2 regions of the Jeotgalibaca porci genome follow, and region 2 is predicted to be linked to the other one. Evidence: riboswitches for the same ligand, from Rfam matches in the RefSeq annotation. Region 2 holds a riboswitch; the other holds the start of a gene.
The links. Region 2 has a riboswitch for cobalamin ahead of G7058_RS09480 (glutaredoxin domain-containing protein). Riboswitches for the same ligand answer to the same signal wherever they lie in the genome.
Positions count from the first base shown of each region.

Region 1: another riboswitch for cobalamin. It lies ahead of G7058_RS05140 (DUF4430 domain-containing protein); the one in region 2 lies ahead of G7058_RS09480 (glutaredoxin domain-containing protein).

Region 1 is NZ_CP049889.1:1,009,071-1,015,998, forward strand. Features, by position in the region: gene G7058_RS05125 (YczE/YyaS/YitT family protein) at 1-392, shown strand, start outside; gene G7058_RS05130 (coenzyme F420-0:L-glutamate ligase) at 814-2,004, shown strand; gene G7058_RS05135 (ECF transporter S component) at 2,032-2,577, opposite strand; gene G7058_RS05140 (DUF4430 domain-containing protein) at 2,580-2,957, opposite strand; adenosylcobalamin (AdoCbl) riboswitch at 3,025-3,175, opposite strand; gene G7058_RS05145 (DUF6718 family protein) at 3,226-3,480, opposite strand; gene G7058_RS05150 (thioredoxin family protein) at 3,494-3,823, opposite strand; gene G7058_RS05155 (VanZ family protein) at 3,888-4,328, shown strand; gene G7058_RS05160 (S-ribosylhomocysteine lyase) at 4,380-4,847, opposite strand; gene G7058_RS05165 (YjjG family noncanonical pyrimidine nucleotidase) at 4,973-5,665, shown strand; gene G7058_RS05170 (LURP-one-related/scramblase family protein) at 5,672-6,157, shown strand; gene G7058_RS05175 (IS3 family transposase) at 6,267-6,928, opposite strand, start outside.
Region 2 is NZ_CP049889.1:1,861,570-1,868,497, forward strand. Features, by position in the region: gene G7058_RS09475 (2-keto-3-deoxygluconate permease) at 1-763, shown strand, start outside; cobalamin riboswitch at 855-1,045, shown strand; gene G7058_RS09480 (glutaredoxin domain-containing protein) at 1,166-1,399, shown strand; gene nrdE (class 1b ribonucleoside-diphosphate reductase subunit alpha) at 1,400-3,925, shown strand; gene nrdF (class 1b ribonucleoside-diphosphate reductase subunit beta) at 3,938-4,888, shown strand; gene G7058_RS09495 (ROK family protein) at 5,085-5,960, shown strand; gene G7058_RS09500 (tocopherol cyclase family protein) at 6,234-6,928, opposite strand, start outside.

The DNA.
Region 1 (6,928 bases), 850 kb from region 2:
TAAACCTTCTGTTTGTAGGAAATATCTCTGACATTTTTGTAAATATTTTTACCGATACTTTCGGCTCGGCTGAATCGCTTTGGCTAAAAACTACGTTTGCTGCTTTAGGAATGGTTATTTTGGCAATTGGTGCCGCGATGAATATTGTTGCAAACTTGGGAGTTTCTCCCTATGATGCTTTGCCTCTCGTAGCAGAAACACTTGGAAAAGGAAAAATACGTTTCCAATATGCGCGTGTCGTACTGGATTTTACAGCAGTAGGTATTGGCTTCTTATTAGGAGCGCAAGTTGGTGTCATGACGCTTGTAACGGCCTTCTTAATGGGTCCGTTACTACAATTTTTCCGCGTCAGATTGTTTACGTTACTTCAAAATTTAGAAAGAGCAATTTAGCAAAAAGAAGAGAGTGGGAAAAAAGGCGTTTAGATCCGAATCACTGGAGCGAATAAGCACAGGATGGGTGAAGATCATCCGCGCATTATTTCAGGAGCACAGTGGGCTGAAGCCCAAGTGTATCATTTTTGTAAGCTGCTAAAGCAGCAACAACCATGACAAAGTGGCTATCGGATCTGCCTTTTTAAGCACGTTTACGCCACAATTATTCGTTAATAGTAGAGGGGCTGGGAGTTTTTTCCCAGCCCCTTCTTTATTACGCTTGAAAAGAAGTATTTACAGACTTTCAAAAAAAATATTGTAAAAATCATTCAATAAGCATATAATTGTCCAGTACTACCATTAGTTAATAATTTTCAGCTCTAAATCTAATTATTTGTAGTAGAATAAGGATTGACTGAATATTTAGGGAGAGATTTAAGTGGAGAGAGTAGTAGGAACTGTCGTTAGAGGTCTTCGTGGTCCAATTATTAATAAAGGCGATGACTTAGAACAAATCGTTGTCGACACTGTACTGAATGCAGCAAAGGTTGAAGGGTTTGAAATTAATGACCGTGATATCGTTTCTGTAACAGAATCAATCGTAGCACGCGCTCAAGGAAATTATGCATCTATCGATGACATCGCAACAGATATTGCTGCAAAATTTGGGGACGACACAATCGGCGTTATTTTCCCGATTTTAAGCCGTAACCGTTTTTCAACATGTCTACACGGTATCGCAAAAGGTGCAAAAAAAATCGTGCTGATGCTAAGCTACCCTGCTGATGAGGTTGGTAATCATTTAGTAGATTTAGAATCGCTTGATGAAAAAGGCGTGAATCCATGGACAGATACGTTGTCTGAAGCGGAATTCCGTCAACATTTCGGATATCAAAAACATACCTTTACTGGAATTGACTACATTGATTACTATAAATCAATCGTAGAAGAACATGGAATTGAATGTGAAGTTATCTTCTCAAACACTGCAAAATCTATTCTAGATTACACAAAGAGTGTTTTAAACTGTGACATCCATTCACGTTTCAGAACGAAAAAACAATTGAAAGAAAATGGCGCTGAGAAAGTATTCAGTTTGGATAACATCCTTGTTGAATCTGTCAACGGCAGTGGTTTTAACGAATCTTACGGTTTGCTAGGTGCAAACAAAGCAACCGACGACAGTGTTAAACTATTCCCACGTAACGCACAACCAATCGTTGATAATATCCAAAACCGTATCAAAGAAGCAACTGGTAAAACAGTTGAAGTCATGGTTTATGGCGATGGCGCGTTCAAAGATCCTGTTGGAAAAATTTGGGAACTGGCTGATCCAGTTGTTTCACCTGCTTATACACCAGGACTTGACGGTGTTCCAAGCGAAATCAAATTGAAATACCTGGCTGATAACAACTTTGCTGAGTTACAAGGTGAAGAATTACGCTCTGCTATTTCTGAGTTCATTAAAAACAAAGAAACAGATTTAGTTGGCGCAATGGAGTCCCAAGGTACAACACCACGTCAATTGACAGATTTAATCGGATCATTAGCTGACTTAACATCAGGTAGTGGAGATAAAGGAACACCATTTATCTATATCCAAGGTTACTTCGATAACTATACAATTTAATTACAAACAAAAAGAAGCGCGGATGTATTAAATCCCCGCTTCTTTTTTGTTTGGCGTTCTTTCTTTTAATAACTTTTCAAATAGAGGTCGTAAAATCGGCTCCAAAATGATATAAAAGCCGGCGTTCCCCAGTGCGTGAGCGAAATCAAACGGCAATCCCACTGAATAGTAGACCCAAAAATTTGTCATGCCATATGTCCGATACGAGACTAAGGAGATAACAAATCCATAGAAAAAACCGGATAATAAAGCAAATATAACAAAGATCCACTTCGTCCTTCTACTATGAATGGGACGTAAAATGAAGCCGGTGAACAAAATAATAACCGCGTAACTAAAGAGCTGCGCAAATGTCCAGGGTCCCATCCCTAAAATCATATTTGATAAAATCAAAGAGAGCGTAGCCACAATGAGGCCGTCCCACACACCCAAGTAGAGTGTCAGTATCAATAAGATAGCCGTCATTGGTTGAACATTGGGCAAAAATTGAAATACGACACGTCCGACATAATTCAAAGCAACAAGAATTGACAGCAATGCAATATGCTTGGCATCAAATCGTTTTGTGGACATAATTACTCAAGTCCTGCCAAGTTAAAGTCCACAACATCTCCATCAGACAATTTCAGTTCATGAGCTCCTACTGGCGCCATTTCACCGTTTAAATCAAATAACCAGTATTCATTGTTTGCAACATCCTGCTCATGTCCGTTAATAGATGTAATGAATTTATTCTCGTCCTCAACGTCAAATTCACGTTGCATGATTTCCAACAAGAATTCATCCGGATCTACTTCCGTTGTAATAGATCCCTCTTCAATCAGTTCGCCTTCGACTGTGACATTTAAAGTTACTTCAATCGTATCTGTACTTTCGACTGTATCCGTCTCTGTTGTCGTCCCACAAGCTGTTAGCGTCGCACCTGCAAATAACAATAAAAACCATTTTTTCATTCTTTCCACTCCTTTTTTGTTCATAGGCAAGAAAAAAAGCCTATGCGCCCTGACACATAGACCAAAAAATACAATACCATTTTACCTCGAAATAGTATGCGTGCGTATGAGCATCCAAGGATAAAGATCTGACTTGAGCATCAGAGATGCTCTTACAGTGGCGGGACCGTGTTGGAATTTCACCAACTTCCATATCCGTGGAGTCTTTGTATTTGGGTTTAATCTGTACTAATTGTATCCAAGACACACGCATTTAGCAAGTAGCGCCTTAGCGACTTGCTTTTTCTAGGGTTGTATTTTCAAATGCTTCTTTAGTTGTTTCGATTTGGACCGGGGCGTACTCCGGCCAACCTTCATCTAAAGTCAGTCCTTCTTCACAACTGATAATTAAAAATTCAGCGGAACGCTTGAATCGATCTTCCAATTGCGGAATATAACTTAAAAAATCTGACGCATATTCCAGATTAATTGCTGCACTTCCTTTTTTCTTAAATGTTTTGGCGATTAAATATTTATTTCTCATACATCCTCCTGGGTTAATAGTTCTCAACAAGTTGTGCTATTTGCTGTTCCAGTTCATTCATGACGACAAAACGCGCTTTCCGCACCATTTCCTTGCCTTCGACAAAAAGAAGTAAGGCCGGGACAGTGAAGACACTGAAAGCACCGGCAACGGCTGGAATCTTGTCGGCATCCACTTTTATTAAATGTACTTCCGGGTAGGCAGTCAGCATGTCTCTGACTTGGGGAAGAACAGCGTGACAGACGCCACAATCTTGCCGCGAAATATAAACAAATGAAAATTTATTCGCGGTGATAAAAGCCTGTATATCATTTAGCGTCGTAGCTTCTCTGTATGCAATCATTTCACTTCTCACCCTTTTCCCTTATTATAACATGATATACTTATTCTAAAAAAGGAGGGCCGATATGGCACTGAAAAACAAATGGTTTACGTGGGGAGGCGTTGTAGCTTGGATGGGATTAATTTTTTCTTTTTCAGCACAACCCGGTTCGGATTCCGGTGCTCTAAGCGGCTCGATTGTTGAATCACTTTTACAAATGTGGCATGCGCTTTTTCCTGCTGTTTCTCTAGAGGCAGATACCTTGCACTTTATTATTCGAAAAGGTGCGCACTTCACCGTCTATTTTATACTCGGACTTTTGGTTGCGCACGCGCTTTCCAAATCGCTACAAATCGATAAGAAACACGTATTAGTAACCATCGTTATTTGCTGCTTATACGCAGTCAGCGATGAACTACACCAGGCTTATGTCCCAAATCGGGGACCAAGCGCTTGGGACGTGCTCCTGGATACGACTGGGTCTGCGGTGGGGACTTTTATATATGCTTGGGTTAAAAGGAAGTAAAGTTCGCACATACACAAAGAGACTGAGAAAAAACTCAGTCTCTCTTTCATACTATTTTGCTGGTAAAACACGCTCGAATGGATCGCGGCTGATACCATTTTCTAATACTTCACGTGCGTATTCTTTTGCAGAGAACAGACTGTGGTCACGGTAGTTCCCGCACTCTTTCGCTGTTACGGCTGGAATCACTTCTGTTTCCAGAACTTTTTCCAACGTTTTTTCCAAAGCAACTGCAATTTCTTCTGCCGTTGATTCATTCCATTTGATGCAATAAAAACCTGTCCGGCATCCCATTGGTGAAATATCGATGATTCCGGGTAGATAATCACGCATATAAGTCGCTAACAAATGCTCCAGAGTATGGACCGCTCCTGTTGGGAACGTATCTTTATTAGGTTGTAAGAAGCGCAAATCAATTTTTTGGATTGTTGCCCCTTCATTTGTTTCAGTTCCGGCAATACGGACATAGGGTGCTTTTACAATTGTATGGTCTAATTCAAAACTTTCTACTTTTGCCATTGTCATTCCTCCTTTATTCTCATTTTTTATCCTACACGAAAGCGTACGAAAATGAAAGAGACGCTGGTTGACATTTCGGCATGAAAGCGTGAAAATCTTACTAACAAACATTAAAGGAGACCCTTATGCCCTATACGACACTACTATTCGATATTGACGATACGCTGCTTGATTTCAAAGCAGCTGAACATTTTGCCATCTCTACTTTAATGGCAGAACTCTCTGTTGAAGTAAGCGAGACGAACGTGCAAACCTATTCCCGGATTAATCAAGGTTACTGGGAAGAATTTGAAAAAGGACTCATCGCAAAAGATGTTCTTGTTGCCAGACGTTTTGAAACGTTCTTCGCACTTCACAATTTAACTGTTAATGGAAGCGAAATGGATGGAAAATTCCGTAATTATTTAGAACAAAGTCATCATTTCATCCCTGGTACTATCCCACTATTGGACGCACTCAAACCTATATATAGCCTATATGCAACGACAAATGGCGTTGCACGCACCCAACACCGTCGGATTAAGGATTCAGGTCTCATTCATTATTTTCAAGATATTTTTGTATCGGAGGAAACAGGGTATCAAAAACCAACGAAAGAATACTTCCATTATGTGTTTGCCCGCATTCCAAACTTCTCTCCAAAAGAAACCTTAATTATTGGTGATTCACTTACCTCTGATATTTTAGGCGGGATCAATGCTGGGATTGACACGTGCTGGTTTAACCCGAATCAATCACCAAATCCTTTTACGCATATCAAGCCGACGTACGAAATAGCGTCTTTAGCTGAATTACAAGTTCTATTAGAAAAGGAATGATAAAAAATGAAATACTACATGAAGCAAAAAGTATTTTCTTGGCGCGACAGCTTTACAATTAAAGATGAGCATGGCCAGGATGTTTATTTCGTCGAAGGAGAATTATTCTCGTGGGGAAAAAAGCTAAATATGATAGATACATCTGGGAAGCCTATCCTTTATATTAAACAAAATATTTGGAACTGGTTGCCGAACTACACGCTATATATGCACGATCAAGAAGTTGCGACTGTTAAAAAAGAACTTACTTTTTTAAAACCACGATACAGTATCCATGGTCCAAATTGGGACGTTGAAGGAAATTTCTGGGAACATGACTATCAAATTAGAGAAAATGGTTCTTTAATCGCAACGATTTCAAAAGAATGGTTTACGTGGGGCGACTCTTATGAGTTGGATATTGAAGACGATGCCCATACACTTTTAGCTTTGGGGATTATCGTAACGATTGACTGCGTCATCGCTGCCCAAGCTGCTGCAAGTTCAAGTTAATAAAAAAGAGACCTGGCTTATTATGAACTGCCCCCTGTCAAGTAGACAGGTAAAAAACAAAGTATTTTAGACCATGCATGTAAAAATGTGTGGTCTTTTTTTGTAGCGTTTATGCAATCATTTGTAGAATCTTCTCTTCCGTAGGAATCGCTAATCCCATATCCAAAGTAACGCGTTCATTGTTGAAGAACGCGATGTATGCCTTGATTTTCCGGTCTAAGTACGCTGGTCTGTCAAACGTATCCAGGTTAAACATCTCCACCTTGAGGGTACCCCAAAAGCCTTCCATAGGGCCGTTGTCAATACATTTCGAGACGCGTGACATACTATGGATTATCTGGTGATCTTTAATCATCTTGTTAAAGGCATGGGAGGTGTACTGGGAACCGCGGTCGCTATGAATCAGTGTGGTTTCAGGCTTTACATCACCCAAAATCTGCTTTAGTGTATCCAGTACTAACGGGTTGTCATTGCGGTGACTGGTTTTATAAGCCACGATTTTCTTTGACCCGAGGTCATAAATAGCGCTCAGGTAACGTTTTGTCCCATTGGTCAACCGGAATTCCGTGACATCCGTCAATAACTTTTCCATGGGTCTTTCAGCGTGGAAATCACGGTTTAAGATGTTTTCAGCCACATGTGCGGCTTTGTGTGGCACGTAGTTCCTTCTTTTGCGACGGATGACGGCTGTGATCCCCATGATTCTCATGAGGCGGTGTACACACTTATGATTCACTTTCGCTCTTCTAAAAAAGTTGAGAAAGATGGTCA
Region 2 (6,928 bases):
TACCGGAATCGATTTAAAAAAACTTGTAAATATTTTGAAACGTCAAGGCGTTCTCCTCGTTGTAAAACTGATTATCAGTGTTGCCCTTGGGTTTGTATTAATTAAGGCACTTGGAACAGATGGGCTGTTCGGCTTGAGTACAATGGCAATGGTCGTTGGGATCGCAAGCTTAAACCCCGCTGTTTACTTGTCGCTAGTAAATGAATATGGTAAAAAAGAAGATGCTGCAGCAATGGGTCTAATTGGTTTGTTTAGTATTCCGGTTGTTCCAATGTTGACGTATAGTCTGGCATCGGCAGCTGGTGCGGAATTGGATTGGATGCCTGTTCTTTCCTCATTAATTCCGATCGCAGTTGGGATGTTGCTTGGAAACTTAGATAAGAAATTTGCAACATTATTTGCTCCGGGTGTAAGTGTGTTGTTGCCAATTCTTGGTTGGAATATCGGACAAGGGATCAACTTCTTGGAAGTTGCCAAAGCTGGTATTTTAGGTCTCCTCTTAGTTGTTATTTATTACATCGCAATGCTTCCTATTTACTTTGTTGATAAGCGCATATTGAAACAAGATGGAATTGCAGCAGTGGGCATGTTATCTGTTGCAGGAGTGTCGGTTTCAACGCCCGCAGCCTTAGCAGCAGCGTTTCCTGTTTTACAACCGTACGTTGCAAATGCAATGGGACAAATTTTGACGGCAGTGGTCGTTACCAGCGTAGTGACATCTTTTATTGTAAAGAAAATTTATACTTCAACCTATAAAAAATAAGTTAGTTAATAAGCTTGGCTAGTTTGAGAACCTGTGTTACTATTCTACATGTAGTATGCATATACCTACATTTAAAATTTAAAATACAAAATATAGTACCGCGATAAAAAGTGGCATTTAATGCCTTAATAGGGAATCCAGTGAAAAGCTGGAGCTGCCCCCGCAACTGTTAGTGTGGACGAAATAGCAAACCACTGTGTTTTCTTTTTAGAAGAAAACATGGGAAGGGCTAAAGTAGGATGATACATGAGCCAGGAGACCTGCCTTTTATTGTAGTTTCTATTTTTCGGGGATGAAAAAGATGAAACGGTGGGCTCTCTAAATAGGGAATTCTATCGTTTTTTGCCGTTCATTCCACATGAACGGTTTTTTTGTATCCAAAAATATAAAGGAGCGAAAAAAATGGAAAAGAAAGTAACGATTTATAGCAAGCCTGGGTGCGGTCAATGTATGTTTACTAAAAAATATCTCGATAAAAGTAAGGTCTCTTATTTCGAAAAGAATATTTCTGAAAACCCGGATTGGGCAGAAGAAGTTAAAGCACTCGGTTTCCAAACTTTGCCTGTCATTGTGATTGAAGGAGAAGAACCGTTTACGGGTTACCAACCACAGAAGTTGGATGCGTTGGTAATTTAAATGCCGAAATTAGCTTATTTCTCAGTTACAGGACAAACCAGACGTTTTATTGCGAAGTTGCCACATATCGAAAGTGTTGAAATCACCGTAACGAATCCGTTTATTAAAATGGATGAACCTTTCATATTAGTCGTTCCAACCTATGTTTCAGAGGTTACGGAACCGGTGAATGATTTTTTAGAAACCGGAGAAAATGCCCGGTTGTGTTTGGGGTTATTTGGTGGTGGGAACCGCAATTTTGCTGATTTATATTGCTTTACGGTTCATGATTTGGAGCAACAATATGGGTTACCCGTACTGCATGAATTCGAGTTTCAAGGTAGCGATTATGACGTTCAGAAATTAGAAAGTGAGTTGGATAGAATGAGTCAGAAAACGAAACGAGTCAGTTACTTTAATTTAAATAACGAAGTGAATATTCCTGTGGATGGAATGATTCCTTTACACAAAGATAAGGAAGCCGTTCGTGCTTATTTTTTGGAAGAAATTAATATGAATACGGTCTTCTTCTATACCTTAGAAGAAAAGTTGGGGTACTTAGTTCGTGAAGACTATATCGACGGAGAAATGCTTGAGAATTATTCCGATGCATTTATAAAAGAGATATTCCAAAAAGTGTACGCGCACAAGTTCCGCTTTAAGAGCTTTATGGCAGCTTATAAATTTTATACCCAATATGCGTTGAAAACGAACGATGGCGCGAAATATTTGGAACGCTATGAAGATCGTGTCGTGTTCAACGCACTATTTTTGGCAAATGGTGATGAGCAGCTGGCCCGCGATATTGCGGAAGAAATGATTACGCAACGTTACCAACCAGCAACGCCTACTTTCTTAAATGCAGGAAAAAAACGGCGTGGAGAACTGGTGTCCTGTTTCTTGATTGATTTAGATGATTCGATGTTGTCAATCGGACGCGGGATAAACTCGTCCTTGCAATTGTCTCGTAAAGGTGGCGGGGTGGGAGTAAACCTATCCAACCTGCGTGAAGCCGGAGCACCGATTAAGAAGATTGAGAATGCTTCATCCGGTGTTGTACCGGTCATGAAACTTTTGGAAGACAGTTTCAGTTACAGTAACCAATTAGGGCAACGTAACGGAGCAGGAGCTGTTTATCTGAACGTTTTCCACCCGGATATTTACGCGTTTTTATCGACTAAGAAGGAAAATGCGGATGAAAAAATCCGTGTAAAAACGTTGTCTCTTGGCCTTGTCGTGCCGGATAAGTACTATGAATTATTGAAAACAAACCGCCCAATGTATTTATTCAGTCCGTATGATGTCGAGCGCGCTTATGGTAAGCCCTTCTCCTATATCGACATTACTGAAAAGTACGATGAAATGGTCGCAAACGATGCTATCAGCAAAACGAAAATTAATGCACGTGAGCTTGAGCAAGAGATTTCTCGTTTACAACAAGAATCCGGTTATCCGTATATTATCAATATTGATACGGTAAATCGTGCGAATCCTGTTGCAGGCAAAGTGATTATGAGTAACTTGTGTAGTGAGATTTTTCAACCGCAAGAGCCGTCCATCCTAAATGATGATTTGTCTTACAACGTAACGGGTACGGATATTAGTTGTAATCTCGGTTCAACGAATATTCCCAACATCTTGACGTCTCCTAATTTTGGGAAATCGATTGAAGTGGCGGTCCGTGCGCTAACAACAGTGACGGAGCATACGGCAATCAATGAAGTCCCAACGATTAAAAAAGGGAACGATTTGTACCATACAATCGGACTAGGAGCGATGGGTCTTCATACCGCATTTGCGCGTAATCAAATGGCATACGGAACACCGGAATCACTGGAATTTACGGATGCATATTTTAGATCCTTAAATTATTATTCGCTATTAGCAAGTAATAAAATAGCCAAAGAAAAAGGACAGGCGTTCCATAATTTTGAAAAATCAAAATATGCGGACGGCAGTTACTTTGATGCTTATTTAGAAAATGAATTCGCCTTCCAATCAGAAAAGGTTGCAGCTATTTTCAAAAATGTTGGAATTCCTTCTCGAGCTGATTGGGAAGAATTGAAGCAAGCGATTCAAACACATGGTCTTTACCATCGTAATCGCCTAGCAATTGCCCCAAACGGATCGATTTCTTATATCAATGAAACGAGTGCGTCCTTGCATCCAATCACACAACGAATTGAGCACCGTCAAGAAAAGACAGTAGGGGCTATTTTCTATCCAGCGCCTTATTTGTCAAATGAGACAATGCCGTATTACACCTCAGCATTTGATATGGATCAACGTCAAATCATTGATGTATACGCTGCGGCACAACCGCATATTGATCAAGGTATGAGCTTAACGTTATTTATGCGCTCACAAATTCCTGAAGGTCTTTATGAGTGGAAAATAGGCAAACCAGCTGCCATGACAACACGCGACTTAAATCGACTACGTAATTATGCCTTTTCAAAAGGGATTAAATCCTTGTACTATGTACGCACCTATACCGATGATGGTGAAATAATTGGCGCGAATTCATGTGAAAGTTGTATGGTTTAGGAGGAAGATAAAATGAGTTATGTAGCAATTGATTGGAATAAATTAGAAGATGAATTAGATAAGCATACATGGGAAAAGTTAACGTCCCAATTTTGGTTGGATACACGTATACCTGTCTCGAATGATTTGGATGACTGGCGCAGCTTAACCGATGAAGAGCGCGATGTTGTGAACAAAGCATTTGGGGGCTTAACGCTTTTGGATACCTTGCAATCAGAAGAAGGCGCGAATGTCATGCGGGATGCAGTCCGGACACAGCATGAAGAAGCGGTCCTAAATAATATCTTATTTATGGAGTCTGTTCATGCGAAAAGTTATAGTACGATTTTTATTTCATTAAATAACAACCGCAAAATCGAAGAAATTTTCGAATGGACCAATTCAAATGAAACGTTGCAATATAAGGCGAAACGAATCAATGACATTTATCAAAATGGCACGCCGTTGCAAAAGAAAATCGCCAGTGTCTTTCTGGAATCATTCTTATTTTACAGTGGATTTTATACGCCGTTATGGTATTTAGGTAATAACCTACTACCAAACGTTGCAGAAATTATTAAATTAATCATCCGCGATGAATCGGTTCATGGAACGTACCTGGGTTATAAATTCCAATTGGGCTATAACCAATTAGATGAAGATGAGCAAGCTGAAATCCGCGATTGGATGTATGAACTGCTTTATGACTTAATGGAAAACGAATTGTTGTATACGGAAGAAGTGTATGATCAAATCGGCTGGACAAATGAGGTCAAAACGTTTGTAAAATACAATGCGAATAAAGCTTTGCAAAATTTGGGATTTGAACCATTTTTCCCAGATGCCAGTGCAGAACAGGTCAATCCCATTGTCATGAATGGCTTATCAACAGATACAACTAATCATGACTTCTTCTCACAAGTCGGTTCGGGTTACTTGATGGGGAATGTTGAAGCGATGGATGATGACGATTACGATTTTTAACTGAATAATATGCGACAAACCGCTCACTCAAAACGGGATTTTCGTTTTGAGTGAGCGGTTTTTTATATAAGGCATTATGAGCGGTAAGTGACAAGAATTGTTAAGAATGACAGTATTTTTCGGACGGTATAAATAGTATACTAATTTGTAGGAGAATGTATCCGATTACAATAATGAATAAAGTGAAGGTGGAAAAATGGCATTAGCAGTATTTGACATTGGTGGAACAGCAGTTAAATATGGCATTTGGTCGGACGACCAAATCGAGCAACAAGATAAATTTCAAACACCTGATAATTGGGAACAAATGAAGGTGGAATTAAGCCGAATATTTAACGCTTTACAAGAAAAAACAACAGAAAAATTCAGTGGGGCGGCATTTTCTTGCCCGGGTGCAGTAGATTCAGAAGCGGGTGTTATTAACGGCTTCAGTGCTGTTCCATACATTCATAACATTCCTATTCAAACGGAATTAAGTGAATTACTAGGAGTACCTGTTTCAATCGAGAATGATGCCAATTGTGCAGCGCTTGCCGAAGTGGCCTACGGTGCGGCGCGAGATGTTGATAACGCATTGTTTATTGTTATTGGCTCTGGTATCGGCGGAGCGGTTATTATCAACAAAGAGTTAATAAAAGGTAAGAATTTATTCGGTGGAGAGTTTGGGTTTATGCTGTTGGAAGGAGACGCTTCGTTCAGTGATTTAGCGAGTCCGGTTCGCGCTGCAAGACTGTACACAGAAGAATTAGGATTGCCGAAAGGAACGATTTCTGGGAAAGAATTATTTACCCGTGCCGAGGAGGGAGAGCCCATCGCCGTGCGTTATGTGGAAAATTTGAAAAACAATTTGGCAAGGGGCATTCATACACTTTTAGTAGCTTTGAATCCGGAGAAAGTTGTAATTGGTGGCGCGATTTCAGCGCGTAAAGAACTAATTCCAGAAGTAACGGAGCGCATTCATCACTTGCTCAAAAAAACGAATGCAACAGATGTGGAAGTGAATGTGGTTCCTTGTCAGTACAACAACGACGCGAATTTAATGGGAGCCGTCGTCGCTTTCGATAAACGCTAAAAGCCTGTCTGTTTGGAGTCGTATTTTCTTTTAAAACATGCAGGAAGTAAATGAAAAAAACTAAAATGCTATAAAAAAGGAAAGAGGTTGGGGCCAACCACTTTCCTTTTTTTGTAGTAATGTATCTCACCTGCGCACTCAAACGTAAAAATAGATTTGAGTGCGCAGTTTCAGCAAGATTCCGCGCCCTCAAACGTAAAAATGGATTTGAGTGCGCAAGCAGCTTAGTCCAGAATCAGTAATTTTACTAAACATCATCTATCTCATCCAAAATTACATAACTAAATCTTCAGCGTCTACAATCTCGATGCCAGCCATGGATCCAGTACCATGATAGTGAGTGTTATTTTCTTTATCCCACAGTTCCAACTCGATGGTGCCTGATACGCCTTCTTTAATCGTCTTATCCATGCCGCTTAGAACGGGTGCTTGCAAATTACCCATATGCTCGGCCTTTCCGAAAATCTTAACTTTGGCTTTACTATTTTCCATCGTCACCAAAATGGTATCATTAGACGGTAGCGATAGTTTTATTTTACTGTTGTTGTAAGTAGCAAAACGGTATTCTTTGCCATTCAATTGAATATTGGAAATGAAACCCAAAAAGTCACGCACGTAAAAAGGAATGTAAGCCATAGAAAAGAAGAGGCTGGTGTCCGGTTCCTCAAAGTGATTACTTTGGAGCCATACATAGTTTTTAGGGAATTTCGTTCCCCAATCTTTTTCGATATAACCTTTCCCATTGGAGAAGGCAACGATGCGACCGTTTATTTCCAGACTGCCGTCTAGATAATGATTCATGCTCGTAACACCATGGTAGCATTCCATTTTAGGAATATAGGCGAAAGGTCCCATAATGGTAGGACGCAATACTGTCGATTCAATCGGAGTGAGTGGGCCTAATTTCAAATTACCGCTTATTATGTCAGTAGCACTTTCTAAATGAACGGAAACCAACGATTCCGAGA